3 regions of the Mesorhizobium sp. B2-3-10 genome follow, and region 3 is predicted to be linked to each of the others. Evidence: predicted binding sites of a transcription regulator. Region 3 holds the regulator's gene; each other region holds the start of a gene.
What was found. Region 3 encodes PhoB, which activates phosphate uptake and scavenging genes when phosphate is short. Its sites were predicted from a motif close to TGTCATNNANCTGTCAT; they were not measured.
Positions count from the first base shown of each region.

Region 1: FJ943_RS02015 (PhoX family phosphatase) is a predicted target of PhoB. The motif match lies at 3,399-3,415, and genes of this name have one in related genera.
Region 2: FJ943_RS25905 (esterase-like activity of phytase family protein) is a predicted target of PhoB. The motif match lies at 2,389-2,405, and genes of this name have one in related genera.

Region 1 is NZ_VFVT01000001.1:396,598-403,528, reverse strand. Features, by position in the region: gene FJ943_RS02040 (phosphatase PAP2 family protein) at 1-46, opposite strand, end outside; gene FJ943_RS02035 (hypothetical protein) at 55-396, opposite strand; gene FJ943_RS02030 (sensor histidine kinase) at 565-1,956, shown strand; gene FJ943_RS02025 (response regulator transcription factor) at 1,953-2,609, shown strand; gene FJ943_RS02020 (hypothetical protein) at 2,728-3,201, opposite strand; gene FJ943_RS02015 (PhoX family phosphatase) at 3,478-5,481, shown strand; gene FJ943_RS02010 (hypothetical protein) at 5,610-5,834, shown strand; gene FJ943_RS02005 (NAD(P)/FAD-dependent oxidoreductase) at 5,867-6,931, opposite strand, start outside.
Region 2 is NZ_VFVT01000010.1:166,847-173,777, reverse strand. Features, by position in the region: gene FJ943_RS25920 (hypothetical protein) at 8-322, opposite strand; gene FJ943_RS25915 (trimethylamine methyltransferase family protein) at 446-1,999, opposite strand; partial or broken gene FJ943_RS25910 (glycine cleavage T C-terminal barrel domain-containing protein) at 2,013-2,184, opposite strand; gene FJ943_RS25905 (esterase-like activity of phytase family protein) at 2,519-3,988, shown strand; gene FJ943_RS25895 (MATE family efflux transporter) at 4,354-5,814, shown strand; gene FJ943_RS25890 (MFS transporter) at 5,875-6,931, opposite strand, start outside.
Region 3 is NZ_VFVT01000001.1:999,133-1,006,063, forward strand. Features, by position in the region: gene pstC (phosphate ABC transporter permease subunit PstC) at 1-715, shown strand, start outside; gene pstA (phosphate ABC transporter permease PstA) at 719-1,570, shown strand; gene pstB (phosphate ABC transporter ATP-binding protein PstB) at 1,567-2,370, shown strand; gene phoU (phosphate signaling complex protein PhoU) at 2,396-3,103, shown strand; gene phoB (phosphate regulon transcriptional regulator PhoB) at 3,123-3,812, shown strand; gene FJ943_RS05115 (ROK family protein) at 3,815-5,050, opposite strand; gene xylF (D-xylose ABC transporter substrate-binding protein) at 5,317-6,357, shown strand; gene FJ943_RS05125 (sugar ABC transporter permease) at 6,594-6,931, shown strand, end outside.

The sequences.
Region 1 (6,931 bases), 600 kb from region 3:
CCGGGAATTCGACCCGGTTGAGCAGAGCTTTCGCGGCGTTCTTCATCGGCACCGTTACATCCGCCCTTGCAGATAGGGCCCCAACGTGATCAGCGCCACGGCCGCGATTGCCAGCGCGATGCCGACCGCCTGCAACGCGTTGACGCGCTCGCCGAAGAACACCAACGCAACGACATTGACCGAAACCAGCTGGATCACCGCCGAGAGGCTGAACGACACCGACATGCCGAACTCGCGGATCAGCCGCAGCATGATCAGATTGCCCAGCGAATAGAGCGCCAGCGTCAGCAGGATCTTGCCCAGGCTGGGCGCCAGCCCCCATTGCTTGGCGGCGGTCGCCGCCAGCAGGAAGATCACCGTCGAAAAGCCGAGCTGCAGAAGTCCCGAAAAACTCAACGTCCCGTTCCCCTCGAAGCGGCTTTCGCCTGATATCGCCGACCTTGTTTCCGATGCGTGCCGGAACGTCAAGCGACGTCGTTCAAACGAGGGTCTTGGCAACGGCGAGACTGAAGCTCAATGTGCCGGAATCGCCCAGCCTGTCGATAGAAGGGCGGCCAGGGGTTCATGGTTCGTATTTTTCAGAACTTGGCGCGGCGCTGGAGCGAGCTTTCCCTTGCCCTGCAATTCGTCGTTGCCGGCGGTTTTGGGCTACTGGTCGTCATGGTGGTGGTCGGGACCTGGGTGACGACGCAGATCCGGGACGGCGTCACTCGCAATTCGGCCGCCACGACGGCGCTCTATGTCGACAGCGTGATTGCGCCGCTGCTGCCCGACCTGCGCAAGAGCGAGGAGCTCAGCGCATCCGTCAAGCAGGCGCTCGACGAGACGCTCGGCCAGGGCGCGCTCGGCAAACGCCTGGCATCCTTCAGGCTCTGGCGCCGCGACGGCACGATCCTCTATGCGAAGGACTCGGCTTTGACGGGTCGCCGCTTCGACCTGAACGACAATCTGCGTTCTGCCTTCCAGGGCAGCGTCGTTGCCCAGTTCGATACGTTCGACGAGAACGAAGACAAGGAGCGGGCCGCGGGTGTGCCGTTGCTCGAGATCTACAATCCAGTGCGCGAGCCCTGGTCCGGCGAAGTGGTCGCCGTCACCGAATTCTACGAGGTCGCGAGCGATTTCAAGGCTACCCTGGCTTCCGCCCTGCTGTCGAGCTGGCTGGTCGTGGCCGGCACCACCTTGACAGCATTTCTGCTACTGTCGGGCATCGTCCTGCGCGGCAGCCGCATTATCGACGATCAGCGCGGGGCGCTGCGCCGCCAGGTGTCGGAGCTGCAGGGCCTGGTGACCCAGAACAACGCCTTGCGGCATCGTGTGCAGCGGGCGTCCCGCCGCGCCACCGCGCTCAACGAAAGATATCTGCGCCGGATCGGCGCCGACCTGCATGACGGCCCTGCCCAGCTCGTGGCGCTGGCCGCGCTGCGCATGGACAGTCCGGTGTTTACCGGCGACGGGCATGGCAGCGAAGGCCGCTCGACCGAGGTCGCCATGATCCGCAAGACGCTGGAGGATGCGATGCGCGAGATACGCGGCATCTGCACCGGCCTGGTCCTGCCGCAGATAGAAACGGCGGCGGCGGCGGACGTGTTGCGGCTGGCCGTCGAGGAACATGAGCGCCGGACGGGCACATCGGTGACGCTTACGATGCCGAAACATTTGCCGGAGCCCGGCGCTTCTGAGAAGATCAGCATCTATCGCTTCGTGCAGGAGGGGCTGAACAATGCCTACCGCCACGGGCGGGGCAAGGATCAGGCGGTGCGTGCAGGCATGAAAAATGGTAGGCTTTTCGTTGAAGTATCGGATGGCGGACCGGGCTTCGATCCGGCGCGGGCCGAGGGGCTGGGCCTTGCCGGCCTCAGGGAGCGGGTTGAAAGCATTGGCGGCCAATTTGAAACCCTGTCAGGGCCGAAAGGCACGAAGCTGGTGATCCGTCTTTCGGTCGAGGAGCAAGCATGATCGGCGCCATCCGCATTGCCATCGTCGACGATCATCCGCTGTTCCGCGAAGGCGTGACGCGCAGCCTGTCGGAGATCGGCGGCTTCGAGATGGTCGGCGAAGGCGCGACCGCGCAGGACGCGGAGCGCATCGCCTCGACCATGCAGCCCGACATATTGCTCATCGACATTTCCATGCCGGGCGGCGGCCTGGCCGCGGTTGCCAGCATCCTTGCCGACCATCCCGCCCAGAAGATCGTCATGCTGACCGTTTCTGAGGCGAATGCCGATGTGACCAAGGCCTTGAACGCCGGGGTGCTCGGCTATGTCCTCAAAGGCGTCGGATCGCGCGCGCTTGCCGATATCCTGCGCAACGTGGCGGCCGGCGAAAGCTATCTTTCGCCGATGCTGTCGGCCCGGCTGCTTTCCGACGTGCAGTCCTTGCAGCCCGCCAACGGCGTGGCGGACCGGCTGCGGCAACTCACCGGCCGGCAGACCGAAATACTGCGGCTGGTGGCGGAGGGACTGAGCAACAAGGAAGTCGCCTTGCGCCTGGAGCTGCAGGAGAAGACCGTCAAGCATCACATGACGGGGGTGCTGTCGAAACTCAGCGTGCGAAACCGTACTGAAGCGGCCCTCATCATGCGCGAGTTTCGCGACCGCGACCGTTCGTAGCCATCGCGGAACGCCGCGAAACGAGGTCACCTCCGCCGGGGGGCGGCGGAGGTGACGTGTGAGGCCGGTCGTTGCCTGTTGACCAGCTTCACAAGGCCGAAATTCATAGGGCCGAAATTCAAAGAGCCTTGAGACGGCTGGCGTCGGCCGGTGTGGCGCGGCGATCGACGATCGTGCGGCCGAGCTTATCCTTCATGCTGAAACGGCCGTTCTCGATCGTTTCCGTCAAGCCGTCAGGGTGCTGAACTGTAATGTTGCTGCCGTCCACGTCGACCGTGTCGCCGGTCGTGGCGTTGACATGGCTTGTGCTCTGGTTGCCCTGGCCCTTGCCCTTTCCGCTATTCCCGCCGCCGCTGTTACCGCTATTGCCGTTGCCGCTGTTTCCTCCGTTGCCGCTGTTGCCGCCACCGCCATTCCCACCGCCGTTGCCACCGCCACCGCCGTTCCCACCCTTGTCGGCATGTGCGGTCGCGGCATCGATTCCAGGCACGAAGCCATGGAAGACGATTCCATAGGGAGCGATGGTCAGCGCCAGGACGGCCGCCGATCTGAGAGCCAGACGGCAACAACGGGCCGTGATCGATCCACGCATACTGACCTCCGTCGATTGAGCCGGCGCGCCCACCCCAACGTTGCAGTGCAACAACATCGCCGAAAGACGTGGTGACCGGAAGCGCCCTCCGACCGTTGCGTTTGTCCACCAGGACCTTTGCAGGCGCAAGGTTGGACCAAAGTCCCAGTCGAGGCGTGAAAAATCGGCCTCGTGAGCGAGCGGCAGCGGAGATACCATGTCACGAAAATGTGATCGGCCTGACGTAAGGCGGTCGAACAGGCAACAAGCTCCAGCCAAAACCCACCAGAGGTTCCCATGACCGAACATCGCTCCCCCGACGCCCGATTCCGCACCAGCCTGCTCGAGGAAAACGAAGGCCCGGCCAACAATCCCAGCGAGAACCGAACCATGGGCGAGATCATCGCCGCGCGGTTCTCGCGCCGTGGCTTCCTCAAGGGTTCGCTTGCCGTTTCGGCGATCGCCGCCACCGTCAGCCCGCTGGCCATGATCGCCGCCGACGATGCCCGCGCCGCGGAAGGCTCGGCGTTCAAATTCGACGAGCTGGAGGCCGGTATCGACGACAAGCACCACGTCGCGCCGGGTTACGACGCCGACGTTTTGCTGCGCTGGGGCGATCCGCTGTTTGCCGATTCGCCGGAATTCGACCCGACGAAGCAGTCGGCGCAAGCCCAAGCCAGGCAGTTCGGCTACAACAACGACTATGTCGGTTACATCCCGCTCGATGGCTCGGCCGAACATGGCTTGCTGGTGGTCAACCACGAATACACCAACCCGCATCTGATGTTCCCAGGCATCGTCAAGATTGTCGAGAAGGACGGCAAGAAGTCGGCCGAGGTGGCGCCGCTCTCGAAAGAGCAGGTCGATGTCGAGATGGCCGCCCATGGCGGCACCATCGTCGAGATCCGCAAGGGTGGCGGCAAATGGCGGGTGGTTCGCGACGGCAAGCTCAACCGCCGCATCACCGCAAACACCGAAATGGCGCTGTCGGGCCCGGTTGCCGGCCATGACCGCGTCAAGACCAATGCCGACCCGTCCGGCGTCAAGGTGTTCGGCACCATCAACAATTGCGCCGGCGGGGTCACGCCCTGGGGCACCTATGTGATGTCCGAGGAGAACATCCATGGCTATTTCTCCGGCGAGCTGCCGGAGGGCCACAGGGAGGCCGCCAACTACAAGCGCCTCGGCATTCCGGAAGGCGCCTATGAATGGGGCGCGCATTATGACCGTTTCAACCTGGCCAAGGAGCCGAACGAGCCCAACCGCTTCGGCTGGATCGTCGAGGTCGATGTCAACGACCCGGCCTCGGTGCCGCGCAAGCGCACCGCCATGGGCCGCTTCAAGCATGAGGGCGCCGAATCGATCGTCGCCAAGGATGGCCGCGTCGTCTTCTATCTCGGCGACGACGAGCGCTTCGACTATGTCTACAAGTTCGTCACCAAGAGCATGTTCAACGCCGGCGACCGCGCGGCCAACAAGGATCTGCTCGACGACGGCACGCTGCATGTCGCCAAATTCGCGGAGAACGGCTCGGTCGAATGGATGCCGATCGTGTTCGGCCAGGGGCCGCTGACGGCGGAAAACGGTTTTGCCGGCCAGGCCGACGTGCTGATCGAGACACGTCGCGCCGCCGACCTCCTTGGCGCCACCAAGATGGACCGGCCCGAAGACATCCAGCCCAATGCCAGCAACGGCAAGGTCTATGTCATGCTGACCAACAATTCCAAGCGCAAGGCCGATCAGGTCGACGCCGCCAACCCGCGTGCCGAAAACGCCTTCGGCCACATCATCGAAATCGTCGAGGACGAGGGCGATTTCGCCGCCACCAAGGGCAAGTGGGAAGTGCTGCTGAAATGCGGCGACCCATCGGTGGCCGCCGTCGGCGCCACCTTCTCCACCGCGACGACGGCCCATGGCTGGTTCGGCATGCCCGACAATTGCGCGGTCGATTCGGCCGGGCGCCTGTGGGTCGCCACCGATGGCCAGGGCCCGAAGGCCACCGGCCGCACCGACGGCCTGTGGGCGGTGGACACGGAAGGATCGGCGCGGGCGACCTCGAAGCTGTTCTTCCGCGTGCCGATCGGCGCCGAAATGTGCGGCCCGCTGTTTGCGCCGGACGACCAGACCGCCTTTGTCGCCGTCCAGCATCCGGGTGACGGCGGCGAGGATTGGGAAGCGTTCGGCCGGCCCTCCTATTACGAGGACCTGTCGACCCGCTGGCCCGATTTCAGGCCCGACATGCCGGTGCGGCCGGCGGTGGTCGCCATCACCAAACAGGGTGGCGGCAAGATCGCCGTCTGAGGTCGGGCAAAAATGAGAGGGGCTCCGGCGATCCGGGGCCTCTCTTTTGTGCGATATCATATTCAAGCCTCGGGAAAGATTGGCAATTTACATTTGGCGCCCTAGATCGTGATCAGGAGATCATCGCCATGCCCAAGTCGATCTACGACCGTGGCCTGCTCAAACCTGACGAAGTGGCCACCTTGCAACGTGTCTTCGACGAGGCCTGCCGCCGACGGCAAGCGCATCCCGAATCCGTCGAGGCGCGTGAATTGGCGCTCACCTTACTGGCCCTCTACAATGCCGGCATGGTCGACGAGGAGATGCTGACCGAGGCTGTCGGTTTCCGGCGGCTGGAGCCGAAATCGGCGTGACGCCGACGGCAAATGTTGTCCTATGCGGTCGCTCAGCGTGAGGCGCCGGAGGGGCGGGATGAGCCGGCGATCCGCGCAGCTATCGCCTTGGCCAATATGCCGGCATTGGCAAAGCAGCCGCGGATGCTCGGCCGCATGCCGGTGAACCACAGGCCGGGCAGTTTCGGATCGGCCTGGCCGCCGTTGAAGAGCGGAACGCCCTTCTCGTCGAGCACGCCGAGATTGCCGACCATCCGCTCCAGCCCAGTGCGGTAGCCCGTCGCCGCAATGACGATGTCGGGAGCGATCAGGCTGCCATCGGCCAGGATGACGCCGTCGCGGGTGAACTCCCGTACCCCGGGCACCACCACGATCCTGCCCGATTTGATGGCATCGACGGCGCCATCGTCGGCGGCGATCGCGGTATAGTCCGAGGTCAGGCGGCTGGCGCCGCCCGCGGGCGCGGGCGGCACGCCGAATTTGGTGAGATCGCCGAATACCAGGCGCTGCGTCACCGCCATCACCGCATCGGCGACGCGCAGCGGCAGGCGCGCCATGAGCGGCGAGAGGCGGTGCACGGCGATCTTGCCGACCCGCTTGGGCAAAAGGGCGGGGCCGTTGCGGGCCGACAGCCAGACAGCGGCGGTATCGACACCGGCCAGATGATTGAGTGCGTCGAAGCCCGAATTGCCGGCGCCCACAACCAGCACCTTCTTGCCCGCATAGGCCTGGGCATCGCCAAAATCCGCCGAGTGGATGATCCGGCCCGCGAACGCCTGCATGCCCGTCCACTGCGGCGTGAAGGGTTCCCGGTCGCGGCCGGTGGCCACAACGACATGGCGCGCCAGGCGCGAGCCGGCGCTGGTTCGCACGACCCAGTGATCGCCCCTGAACGTGATGGACTCGACGGAAACGCCAAACTCCACCGGCAAACGGTTCGCCTCATGGAAATCGTTCATATGGCGGATGACGACGTCCCGGTGCGGAAAGGCAGGGGTGCCCTTGGGATAGGCAAGGCCAGGCAGTGCCGAGAGATCGCGGTGGGTGTTGAGGTGCAGCTGCTCGTGGCGCCGGCGCCAGGGCTCGGCCAGCCGGCTTTCCTTCTCCAGGATCGCCGT
Region 2 (6,931 bases), on a different contig from region 3:
GATTCGCTCAATCCACCTTCTTCTCGCCCTTCTCCCCGGCCTTCACGATATCCCCCGTCGTAAACAGGATTTCCTTCAGTTCCACGCGCCAATCCGTCTTCTGGCGCAGCAGGAATTCGAGGTCCATGCCGAAATGCTTGAACTCCTCGCTCTGCGCGTTCTTCATGATCGCCTTGGCCTGCGGGTTCTTCTCGACCGACATGCGCTGTTCGTACCAGCTGATCGCTTCCGCCTCCTCGATCAGCGAGGTGATCATGCGGGCAAAGGTCCGCACTTCCTGCGACAGTTCTTCCGGCGGTTCGTGGTACTGGTCGAAACCCATGTCGTCCTCCCTCAACGGCTCGCGGATGGAGCCAGGCATTGGCCCGCATCCATGAATGCGTGGGACGCGCCGCGGGTTCCGGGATCACGGCCACAATTCGGGATGATGGATCCGCGAACTATCTCACGACACCGGCGCAGCGCCGCCCTCTTCCGTGCGCCGCGCGATGAACGCGTCGAGCACGCCTGACGTGGCGGCCGCCGCGGCCGGCGGCTCGAAATCGGCAAGGGTGCGCTTCCAGATGCCGGTGGCGCGTTCGGTGGCGGTCTTCGAGCCGCTTTGCGTCCAGTTGCCGAAATTCGACCAGTCGGCCACCAGCGGCTCGTAGAAGGCGGTGCGGTAGCGCGCCATGGTGTGGCCGGCCGAGAAGAAGTGGCCGCCCGGCTGCACTTCGGCGATTGCCTCGAAGCCTATTGCGTCGTCGTCGCCGGGGGTCGCCGCACAAAGTTCCGCGACCGTCTGCAGCGCCTCGATGTCGGTGACCAGCTTTTCCAGGGAAACGCTCAAGCCCCCTTCCAGCCAGCCGGCCGCGTGGATGCAGACGGTGGCGCCCGCCAGCACCGAGCCCCACAGCGCGAACTGCGTCTCGTGCGCGGCCTGCGCGTCTGAAATGTTGGCCGCGCTGCCGCCGCCCGAGCGCCAGGGCAGACCGGTGAAGCGCGCCAGCTGGCCTGCGCCCAGCGTGGCTTTGACGTGCTCCGGCGTGCCGAAAGCCGGTGCGCCCGATTTCATGTCGACATTGGAGGAGAAGGAACCATAGACCACCGGCGCGCCCGGCCGCACGATCTGCGCCAGCGTCAGCCCGGCCAGCGCTTCGGCATGCTGCAAGGTCAGCGCACCGGCCACGGTGATCGGCGCCATCGCACCCGCCAGGCAGAACGGCGTGACGATCAGGACCTGGCCCGCCTTGGCGAAATCGATGATGCCTTGCGCCATCGGAATGTCGAGCTGGCGCGGCGAGTTGGTGTTGATGACGGTGTAGCAATGCGCGCCCGAGCGGAACTCGTCCTCGGACAGCCCGCGCGCCAGCCTGATCATCTCGAAACTGTCATCGACCTGCGGCGTGCCACGCGCGAACACGAACGGAAATTTGTCCGACAGAGTCAGCTGCGCCCGGTTGACGGCATAGTGGCGGAAACGATTGTCGATGTCCTGCGGTTCGATGCACGGCCCCAGCATGTGCAAGACGTCGAAATGCTGCACCAGCTTGATCAACTCCTCGAAGGCGACCAGCGTCCCGGGCCGCCGGCCGCGCTCGAGATCGGTGACATTGGGCGCGCCGGAGCCCGCCAGGAATGTCATCGAGCCCAGTTCGAGCGACAGGTCGCGATCGCGCGCTCCGGCATAAGCGTGGATCGATCGCGGCGCCGAGGCTAAGGCTGCCGCCACCATGTCGCGACCGATGCGCACCATATCGGTGTCGGGGTCGACCAGGGCGCCGGCGCGGGCGAGCACCTCGCGCGCCTCGGGCAGCAGCACCTTGATGCCCAATTCTTCCAGCACGCGCAGCGCCGTGCCGTGGATCGACGCCACCTGGTCGTCGGAAAAGATCGGCTGCGGCAGGAATGGGTTCTTCAGCGACCGGTAATTGGGCTTACGGCTTGATTCGCTGCCTGCCTCGCCCATGCGTCCGCGCCGGCGTTCGCGCCTGGTATCCCGTGCAGCGTCATCGACCATCAGAAACTCCTCCTCATTGCCGCATCGCCCTGCCCTGGGGACCGTAGGGCGAAGCCGCGATGACCCGCGCCGTCCGTTCGACGCCGACAATGTGCACGCAAAGCGCCATCCCCTCCCCGGCGAAATCGTCGTCCACCAACGCCAGCGCGACGCTCTTGCCGATCGTGGTAGCCAAATCCACCCGAGGCGCCGACAAAGCCGCCCCCGATAACCACTGCGCGATAGTGCGGCTTCAAGGCCTCCGCTCGGCGGTCAGTTCGAAGCCGGCATCATATCCGTACTAGACATAAGTGTCTATTACGCCAGAGACGCTCCATGGGCGGTCACCAATTCCCGCTCTCCTGGTTTTTATCTGCACATGGAGAGACCGGCGGACCCGTATGGCGCACTGTCACGCAAGCATCATGTTGACGCCTTAGATCGCTTTCGGGGAGGCACGCGCGGCATCATCGATGCGGCACCTCTTTTTCATTTTTCCTTCGGCCGCTCCGGCGTGCTTCGTCATAAAGAGGATTGTCCATGAAACACCTGTACCGAACCGCCTCGCTCGGCGTCGCGCTGGCCTTGTTCACCGCCCTCACCCCGGCGCTTGCCGATGGCGTGGCCTATATCAACAAGGGCCTTGTCGGCGTCGGCCGTATCCCGGCCGACCAGCGCGACAAGTTCGGCGAGACCTTCGGCTCAGGCTCGGGCATGGCGATCGACATTTCGGGCTGGACGCATGATGCCGGCACCTACAAGGGATCGCTCTGGCTACTGCCCGACCGGGGCTACAATGTCGCCGGCACGACCGACTACCGGCCGCGCCTCAACACCATCACCATCGAGTTCACGCCTGTCGCGCCGGGCGCTGCTCCCGCAGCCGGCCAGGAGCAGACGGGCGTCAAGGCGACGCTTGCCGACACCATGCTTCTCACCGACGACAAGGGCGCCGATGCCACCGGCCTCGATCCGCTGTCGGACGTACGCGCCGCGGCCGGCGACATGCCCATGCTGCCCGTCGCCACCAATGGCAAGCTCGCGCTCGACAATGAAGCCATCGTACGGCTGCCGGACGGCTCGATGTTCATCTCCGACGAGTACGGCCCAAACATCTACAGGTTCTCCGCGCAAGGCCGCCTGATGTCGGCGACCCAGCCGCCGGCGGCTCTCGTGCCGATGCGCAAGGGAGCGCCGAACTTCTCCTCCGACAATCCCGGGCCGGGCGCCACCGACCCTGATCCGAAGGATCCCGAAACCGGGCGCCAGAACAACCAGGGCCTCGAAGGCATGGCGATGACGCCGGACGGCAAGTTCCTGATCGCCGTGCTGCAGTCGGCGCCCCGGCAGGATGGCGGCGATTCACCCTCGACACGGCAGAACACGCGGGCGCTGGTCTACGATGCTTCCGACCTCGCCCATCTGAAGCTCGCGCATGAATATGTCGTGCCGCTGCCGGTGTTCAAGGATGCCAAGGGCAAGACCAAAATCGCCGCGCAGAGCGAGATCGTGGCGCTTTCGGACACATCCTTCCTGATGCTGGCGCGCGACAGCGGCAACGGCCAGGGCCTGAAGAAGGGTGACGCTTCGCTCTACCGCCAGATCAACATCGTCGACGTCTCCGGCGCGACCGACATCGCGGGCGGCGCCTTCGATGCGGCCGACAAGCCGGTCGCCCCCAAGGGCGTGCTTGATCCCTCGGTGACGCCGGCCAAGCTGACGCCGTTCATCGACATCAACGACGCCACCGCGCTTGGCCACTTCGGCCTGCACAATGGCGGCGCGAAGGACCACAACGAGCTTTCGGAGAAGTGGGAAGCCATGTCGTTGGCCAGCGTCCTCGATCCGAAGCTGCCCGACGACTATTTCCTGTTCGTCGGCAACGACAATGACTTCCTCGCCCAGGACGGCTTCCAGGTCGGCGCGCCTTACAAGGCCGATGACGGCGCCGATGTCGACACCATGTTCCTGGTCTATCAGGTCACGCTGCCGGGTCCCGGCAAGAAGTAAGGATCACTGCTCAAGCGGGCGCGCCTGGCGCGTCCGCCTGTGCAGGTCGTGAAGGCCTACTTCAGGAATTCCGCGTCCTTCGGCACACCGGCATCGATCGGCTCGGCCGTCCTGCTCGACACGGCGATGATCTTGCCGGCGGCCGACAGGTTGGGCCGCACGAAGACCTGAGCGGGAGGTCGATGACGTCCTGGTTCATAAGCGCACGCAGCCGGACGACGCGTTCTTGCCGATCGAATTCCGTTCCGGCGAGCCTGACCGATCGACGGTCACTGCGCCTCGGCGCAGGGTGCATCTCGGTCCGGCCTGCGGTATCGTCGCGGGCCAGAGTCACATTTGCCAGGTTGGCCGCCATGGACGAAAAAATGCCCGCACGCCGGCGTACCGGCGACCTGACCAGCGGCCCGATCCCGCGCACGCTGCTGCTCTTCGCCTTGCCGGTGCTCGGCTCCAACGTGCTGCAATCGCTGAACGGCTCGGTCAACGCCGTCTGGGTGGGCCGCTTCCTCGGCGAGTCGGCGCTGACCGCGACATCCAACGCCAACCTCGTCCTGTTCCTGATCCTCGGCACGGTGTTCGGCATCGGCATGGCGGCCACAATCCTGGTGGCGCAGTCGGTCGGCGCCCGCGACCTGCCCGAGGCGCGCCGCATCGTCGGCACCAGCGCCACCTTCTTCTTCCTCGTTTCAGTGATGTTCGCGGTCTGCGGCTGGATCTGGGTCGACGCCATCCTGGGCGCGCTCGGCACGCCGGCCGACGCCTTGCCGCTCGCACGCTCCTACCTGCGCATCATCTTCGTCGCCGTGCCGATGATGAACCTTCTGTCCTTCGTCATGACCGTGCTGCGCGGTGCGGGCGATTCACGCACCCCCTTCATCTTCATGGCGCTGGCGGTCGTGCTCGACATCGTGCTCAATCCCCTGCTCATCCGCGGCATCGGCCCGTTTCCTGAACTCGGCATCGCCGGTTCCGCCACCTCGACCCTGATCGGCCAGACCGTGAGCGTCGTCGCCATCCTCGTCGTGCTCTACGTGCGCAAGCATCCGTTGCGGCTGGCCGGCGCCAATCTCGTCCTGCTGCGCCCGGATGCGGCGCTGCTGCGCATCGTCGTCTTCAAGGGCGTGCCGATGGGCCTGCAGATGATCGTCATCTCGGCGGCGGCCCTGACGGTGATGGGCATCGTCAATTCCTACGGTTCGCAGGTCGCCGCCGCCTACGGTATCGCCGCGCAGCTCTGGACCTACATCCAGATGCCGGCGCTCGCCATCGGCGCCGCGGTCTCTTCCATGGCGGCGCAGAATGTCGGCGCCGGTCGCTGGGACCGGATCGGCCGCATCGCCGCCTCCGGCGTCGGTTTCAACCTTGTCCTGACCGGCGCCCTCGTCGCGCTGCTATGGGTCTTCGACCGTTCGATCCTGAGCCTGTTCCTGAGCAGCGACAGCGCGGCGATCGATATCGCCGCCCATATCAACACGGCCGCGTCCTGGTCGTTCATCCTGTTCGGCATCACCATCGTGCTGTTCGCCACGGTGCGCGCCACGGGTGCCGTGATGCCGCCGCTGATCATCCTGGTGATCTCGGTGCTCGTCGTGCGCACCGGCTTTGCCTATTACATGCGTGGCGTGATCGGCGAGGAGGCGCTGTGGTGGAGTTTTCCGGCCGGTTCGATCACGTCTCTGATCCTGGCCGCGATCTACTACCGCTTTGGCGGCTGGCGCAGCTTGCACATGATCGAGAACAGGCCGGCTGCCGGCGAACCGCCCGACACCGGGCTTGGCGTGCCGCGCCAGCGCGCGAACATGGCGCCTGAAACGCCGAACGGCTGATGCCGGCCTGTCTTGCCGGCGTGCCTTGTCGAGGTGCCTTGCCGGGCTGGCGCGGCGGTCTCAGCGCCTCTGTCCGAGCCCGAAGGCGAGCGCCACCAGCGCGAACGCGATGATCATGGCCGCGAAGGCCAGGCTCGCGGCGACAGCACTGGCATAGGTCGACACGACGCCGATGCCGATGACAGGCAAGGCGTTGCCGACAAAGCAGCAGACGAAGAAACTGGACACGACCTCGGCGCGGCGATCTCGCGGCGCGATCTCGTTCACCACTTGCAGGCCGCCGCGATAGCCGAGCGCTGCCGCCACGCCGCAGCAGGCCGTCGCCGCGATCATCAGCGCCATCGAGGCCAGCATCTGCGCCGCCACCACAAGCATGGTGCTTGGGATCATCAAGGCCAGCGCGGCCAGCATCGCCTTGCTGCTCCCCATCCGCGCCAGCGCCACGATGCTGATTGCCGCGACCATCGCCAGTTCGAAGAACAGCGCACCGGCCACGGCGTGGTTGGCCTCATGCAGTTGCTGCGCCAGGATGCTCGGCGCCACCGCCGCATAGAAGCCGACCAGCGCCATCGCGCCAAAGCCGGTCACCGCCGGCGCCACGAAGCGCGAACGGATCTGCGCCGGCACGGAAAGCCGCGGCCGCATGGAGACCTTGCCAAGGCCGCCTGGCTTCATCACCGTTTCGCGCGTGCGCCAGACCATGATCGTCACCACCGCGAGCGTCGCCAGGTAGACAATGAAGACCAGACGCAATGGCCACGGCTCGTATTGGGCCAGCAGCCCCGAAACAAGCGCCCCGAAACCGAGGCCGAGAAAGTTGGTGCTGGTGGCGATGACGCTGGCGCGCGACCTGCCGGCCTCTGGAAGAAGCTCGGCGATCCACGCGGTTCCCGTCCCGGCGCCCACGCCGATGCCAAGTCCGCTCAGGATCCGCGCAACATCGAGCGACGCGACATTGCCGGCAAACAGGAACACAACCGCGCTGATGACGGCGACGATCATGGCTGCAAGCGCCGCCGGCCGGCGCCCGACGACATCCGAAACGCTGCCGAACACCAGCAGGGCGCCGAGATTGCCGACGACATAGACCGCGTAGATCAGCGTCAAGGTGATTTGC
Region 3 (6,931 bases):
CACTTCGGCCATCGCCATTCTGATCGCTGTGCCGCTCGGTATCGGCATCGCCATTTTTCTCACCGAGCTTTGCCCGCGTCCGCTCCGGCGCCCGATCGGCATGGCCGTGGAACTGCTGGCCGGCATCCCGTCGATCATCTATGGCATCTGGGGCCTGTTCGTGCTGGCACCGTTCCTGCAGACGACAGTGCAACCATTCATCATCAACGTGTTCCATGGCATTCCCGGCCTTAGCAGCCTGTTTGCCGGTCCGCCCTACGGCATCGGCCTGCTGACCTCGTCGCTGATCCTCGCCATCATGGTGCTGCCCTTCATCACCTCGATCACCAAGGATGTGTTCGACACGGTGCCGCCGGTGCTGAAGGAGTCCGCCTACGGCATTGGCTGCACGACCTGGGAAGTGACACGCCGCGTCGTCATCCCCTACACCCGCATAGGCATCATGGGCGGCGTCATGCTCGGCCTCGGCCGCGCGCTCGGCGAAACCATGGCGGTCACCTTCGTCATCGGCAACGCCCACCGGATCAGCGCCTCGCTGTTCGCGCCGGCAACGACGATCTCGGCAACCATCGCCAACGAATTCACCGAAGCCGTCGGCGATCTCTACACTTCCTCGTTGGTGGCGCTCGGCCTGATCCTGTTCGTCATCACCTTCCTCATCCTTGCCGTCGCCCGCTACATGCTGATGCGCATCGATGCCCGTACCGGAGTCTGACCGATGTCGACAGCCGCATCGCTTCACCAGAGCCGCAAGCGCAAGAACGGCGTGATGATGACGCTCTGCGTCATCGCCGCCGGCATCGGCCTTGCCTGGCTGGCGCTGATCCTCGGCGCGCTGCTCTATAAGGGCCTGTCGGGCGTTTCGCTCTCAGTGTTCACGGAAATGACCCCGCCGCCCGGTGATGCCGGTGGCCTGCTCAACGCCATCTACGGCAGCATCGTGATGACCATTATCGGCATCGTCGTCGGCACGCCGATCGGCGTGCTGGCCGGCACCTACATGGCCGAATATGGCCGCTTTTCGAAGCTCACCACCGTGGTGCGCTTTATCAACGACATCCTGCTGTCGGCGCCCTCAATCATCATCGGCCTGTTCGTCTACGAATTGATGGTACGGCCGATGGGGCATTTCTCGGCCATCGCCGGTGCCGTGGCACTGGCCATCCTGGTCATTCCCGTCGTGGTGCGTACCACCGAGGACATGCTCAACCTTGTGCCGAACGCTTTGCGCGAGGCCGGCACGGCGATTGGCGCGCCGCGCTGGGTGGTGATCCGTTCGGTGGCCTACCGCGCGGCGATGTCCGGCATCGTCACCGGCATATTGCTGGCCATTGCCCGCATTTCCGGCGAGACGGCGCCGCTACTCTTCACAGCGCTCAACAACCAGTTCTGGTCGAGCAATCTCAATGCGCCGATGGCCAGCCTGCCGGTGACCATCTTCCAGTTCGCTCTCAGCCCTTACGAGGAGTGGCAGCAACTGGCGTGGACCGGCGCACTCATAATCACATTGACGGTTCTCGCGCTCAGCATCTTTGCGCGCAGCCTGACCGGACGCAGAGAGGACAAATGAGCCAGATGTTGTCTCCAGACATGACGATTGCGACAGAGGCAGCCGCCAAGGCGAAGATCGAGGTCAAGAACCTCAATTTCTACTACGGCCAGTCGAAGGCGCTGAAAGACATCACCTTGTCGCTGCCCGAGCGCAGCGTGACGGCCTTCATCGGACCGTCGGGTTGCGGAAAGTCGACGCTGCTGCGCGTCTTCAACCGCATCTACGAGCTCTACCCCAAGCAGACCGCCGAGGGTCAGGTGCTGCTCGACGGCCAGAACGTTCTCGACCGCTCGCAGGACCTCAACCTGTTGCGCACCAAGATCGGCATGGTGTTCCAGAAGCCGACGCCGTTCCCGATGTCGATCTATGAGAATATCGCCTTCGGCGTCAGGCTCTATGAGAAGATCGGCAAGGCCGAGATGGACGGCCGTGTCGAGCAGGCGTTGAAACGCGCCGCGCTGTGGAACGAGGTCAAGGACAAGCTCAATGCCAGCGGCCTCAGCCTGTCGGGCGGCCAGCAGCAGCGGCTTTGCATCGCCCGCACCGTGGCGGTCAAGCCGGAGGTCATCCTGCTCGACGAACCGGCCTCGGCGCTCGACCCATTGTCGACCGCCAAGATCGAGGAATTGATCGACGAGTTGCAGGCCGACTACACGATCGTCATCGTCACCCACAACATGCAGCAGGCCGCGCGCGTCTCGAAGCAGACGGCTTTCATGTATCTGGGCGAGCTGGTCGAATTCGACAAGACCGAGAAGATCTTCACGTCGCCTCGCGAGAAGCGCACGCAGGACTACATCACCGGCCGCTTCGGCTGATCTCACGCATACGAGGACCAGGATCATGGCCGAACACACAGTCGCAGCCTTCGACGAGGATCTCGGACAGATCAGCAAGCTGATCAGCGACATGGGCGATCTCGCCGGCACGATGGTCGGCGGCGCCACCAAGGCGCTGCTGAATTCCGACAACGCGCTGGCACAGCGCGTCGTCTCCGACGACGCCATCATGGACGCGCGCCAGCGCGAACTCGATGATCGCGCCATCACCCTGATCGCCAAGCGCCAGCCGATGGCCGACGATCTGCGTCATGTCGTCGGCTCGATCCGCATGGCGGGCGATCTCGAACGCATCGGCGACCTTGCCAAGAACATCGCCAAGCGCGTCGGCTCGGTAGGCCTCACCGCCACGCCGCGCGACTTGTCGCATTCCATCGACTCCATGGCGCAGCTGGTGCTGATCCAGGTGCAGGGCGTCGTCGAGGAATATGCGGCCGGCGATGCCGCCGCCCTCGCCAAGCTCAGGAATGACGACGAACGCATCGACGTCAAATACACTTCGGTCTTCCGCGAACTCCTGACTTACATGATGGAGGATCCCCGCAACATCACGGCTTGCACGCATCTTTTGTTCTGCGCCAAGAATCTCGAACGCATCGGCGACCATGTGACCAACATCGCCGAGAATGCGTATTATGTGCTGACCGGCACGCAACTGCCCGCCAACCGTCCGAAGCAGGACGAGACGGCGATGTCGGTGCCGGCGGCTTGACGGCAGGGATGATCGATCGATGATCGCGCCACGCATCATGGTGGTGGAGGACGAGGAGCCGCTGGGCGTGCTCCTCCGCTACAACCTGGAGTCCGAGGGTTACCAGGTCGAGGTGGTGACACGCGGCGACGAAGCCGAGATACGCCTCCAGGAAAACGTGCCCGACCTGCTGGTGCTCGACTGGATGGTGCCGGCGGTTTCCGGCATCGAACTCTGTCGGCGCCTGCGCATGCGGCCCGAGACGGAGCGACTGCCGATCATCATGCTGACGGCGCGCGGCGAGGAGAGCGATCGCGTGCGCGGCCTCTCGACCGGCGCCGACGACTATCTGGTCAAGCCGTTCTCGACGCCGGAATTCATGGCCCGGGTCAAGGCGCTGCTGCGCCGCGCCAAACCGGAAGTGCTGTCCAGCGTGCTCAAGGTCGGCGACATCGTGCTCGACCGCGAATCGCACCGGGTCTATCGCAAGAAGAGCGAGATCCGGCTCGGACCGACCGAGTTCCGGCTACTCGAATTCATGATGCGCCATCCCGGCCGCGTGTTCTCGCGCAGCCAGTTGCTCGACAATGTCTGGGGCGAGACGATCTACATCGACGAGCGCACCGTGGATGTGCATGTCGGCCGCCTGCGCAAGGCGGTCAACAATGGCCGCATGCCCGATGTGATACGCACCATCCGTGGCGCAGGCTACGCAATCCGCGAGGATTGAGATCAGGCCACGTTCTTGCCGGATCTCACCTGCACGCCCGGCGCGAAAATCTCCTGGTCGACGAAGGTGAGCGCGCGCATGGCGCAGCCCTCGCGGATCAGCGGCAATTCGTTCGGCTCTGTATCGAAGGAAATCGATTTCGAATGCTGGCCGCCGGCGGTCTGGGCGATGGCCTCGCGCAAGGCCGGCTCGATCAGATCGAAGGCGGCGGCGCTGACGCCGACCATCGCAACCGGCGCCGGATCGATCAGCGCGAACAGGCTGCCAAGGCCATAGCCCAGCGCCTCGCCGGCCTTGCGATAGGCCTCGCGCTCCGGTCCGTCTCTTTCGCGCGCCGTAGCCGCCAATGCGCGCATGTCGGCGTCGCTGACGTCGACCGGTTTGGCGTCCTCACCCAGCTGTCCTGCATTACGCCAGATGGCATAGTTGCCGGCATAGGCCTCGACGCAGCCGCGCCGCCCGCAGCGGCAGAGCGCGCCGCCGGGGCGATGGATCATGTGGCCGAACTCGCCGCCCGAGGAATGGGTGCCGGTGAACAGCTCGCCCTTCAGCACCAGCCCCATGCCGATGCCGTGCGAGAGCAGGATGGCGATGAAGTCGTCGCGGTAGCGCTCGGGGTCGCGCCAGCGCAGCGCCACAGCCATCATGTTGCAGTCGTTCTCCATGGTGGCGGGGATGCCGAATTCGGCTTCGAGTATGTCGGCGAAGGCAATGTCCGTCTGCGGCGTGATCGGCGACCACAGCATGGCGCGCGCCTCGGTGTCGGTGATACCCTGGATCGCCAGCGCGATGCGGGCGATGCTGGCGACGTCGAGGTCGGGATCTTCGAGGCGGCGGCGGACGATGGCCACGCATTCGCCGATCAGCGCCTCGCGGGACATGGTCAGCGTGTCCAGCCGGCGCTGCTCCTCCGATATCACCTGGCCGGCGTAGTCGATGACGGCGACGGAGAGGAAATTCAGCGACAGCACCACGGTCATGACCGCCGCGGCCTCGGGGTTGAGACCAAGGCCAACCTGCGGCCGGCCGCGTTTCAGTGAGCCGGCCTCGTTCGGCTTGCCTTCGCTCAGGATACCTTCGCCGATCAGGTCGGCTGATATCGCCGATATGGTCGAGTGGCTCAGGGCGGTGGTGGCGGCGATCTCGGTGCGCGAGGGCTGGCCACCCCGGCGCACGGCTCCAATCACCATTGCGCGGTTGCGCCGGCGCAGATCGTCGTGGCGGATTCCGACCGACATGATTTCCCTCCCCGTCGCCGCGGTTCTTGACGCCCCCTCGAACACCTCCGGCAACGGGTCGAATACTGGCAGAAGCGGCTGGGGCTGTCATTTATTTATTGCGGGGCTCGAAAAAAGGCTTCCGGCACCTCAAAATCCGTCAGAATCGATGTTGACAGTGTTCCGGCGATGGACCAGTGTTTTTTCGAGGCTCGAAAAAATTAGGGCCTTTGTGCCGGCCTTAGGGCCAGTTTGGTCGCGCCACACGCGGGCGCAGGGAGGATATCATGAAGAGATTCACAGTCGCCATTCTGGCGGGTGTCGCCATGTCGCTGACGCTGGCGTCGGTCGCGCAGGCAAAGGACAAGGTCATCGGCGTGTCGTGGTCCAACTTCCAGGAGGAGCGCTGGAAGACCGACGAGGCGGCCATGAAGAAGGCGATCGAGGCCGCGGGCGACAAGTACATTTCCGCCGATGCGCAGTCCAATCCCGGCAAGCAGCTGACCGATGTCGAGAGCCTGATTTCGCAGGGTGCCAATTCGCTGATCATCCTGGCGCAGGACGCGTCGGCCATCGGCCCGGCGGTACAGAAGGCGCTCGACGAGGGCATTCCGGTCGTCGGCTATGACCGCCTGATCGAGAACAAGGACGTCTTCTACCTGACCTTCGACAACAAGGAAGTTGGCCGCATGCAGGCCCGCGAAGTGTTCAAGGTGAAGCCTGAGGGCAATTACGTCTTCATCAAGGGCTCCGGCGCCGATCCGAATGCCGACTTCCTGTTCTCGGGCTCGATGGAAGTGCTGAAGGCGGCCATAGACAGCGGCAAGATCAAGAATGTCGGCGAAGCCTATACGGACGGCTGGCTGCCCGCCAACGCCCAGAAGAACATGGAACAGTTCCTCACCGCCAACGACAACAAGGTGGACGCCGTGGTCGCCGCCAATGACGGCACCGCCGGCGGCGTCGTCGCGGCGCTGACGGCGCAGGGGCTCGCCGGCACCGTGCCGGTCTCCGGCCAGGACGGCGACCACGCCGCGCTCAACCGCATCGCGCTCGGCACCCAGACCGTGTCGGTGTGGAAGGACGCGCGCGAACTCGGCAAGAACGCCGCCGAGATCGCCTCGCAACTCGCCGACAGCAAGAAGATGACCGACATCGCCGGCGTGAAGGACTTCACGACGCCTGGCGGCAACACCGTCAAGTCGCTGTTCCTGACCCCGGTGGCCATCACCAAGGACAATCTCAACCTCGTCATCGACGCCGGCTGGATCAAGAAGGACGAAGTCTGCACGGGCGTTGCCGCGGGCAGCGTCGCGGCCTGCAACTGAGCTTGATCGCCTGAAAAGTCGGAAACGCCGCGGCGTGGAACGGTCAGTGTTCTGAACACTGGCCGTTCCAATTTCCTTGTCTTCGCAATTCCGGACAAAAACCCTTACGCACTTTTCCTGGAATTGCTTCCAAGCCGCGGCGTTTTCCCGACAAGATTTGTGTTTCCGCCGCTGGCGGCTAACTTCTGGGCTCTGGTCCGGCTCCGCGTCAGACGGCAAGCCGCTGGGAGGACATCATGACCGACACGACCTCAACCTCGCAGGCCGATACGGCGCGTGCGTCGGAACTCGGCGCGGTCGCGCGTTTCCTGAAGGCGACCGAGATCGATACCCGCATGCTCGGCATGATCGGCGCGCTGCTGCTGATCTGGGTCGCGCTGCATGTGATTTCGAGCCTGCGTCTTGGTGTCAATCCGCTCGATTTCGACAGCCGCACGTTCCTCACGCCACGCAATCTGTGGAACCTGTCGGTGCAGACGTCCGCGGTCGCCATCATGGCCTGCGGCATGGTGCTGGTCATCGTCATGCGCAACATCGACCTGTCCGTCGGTTCCGCCGAGGGCTTGATCGGCAT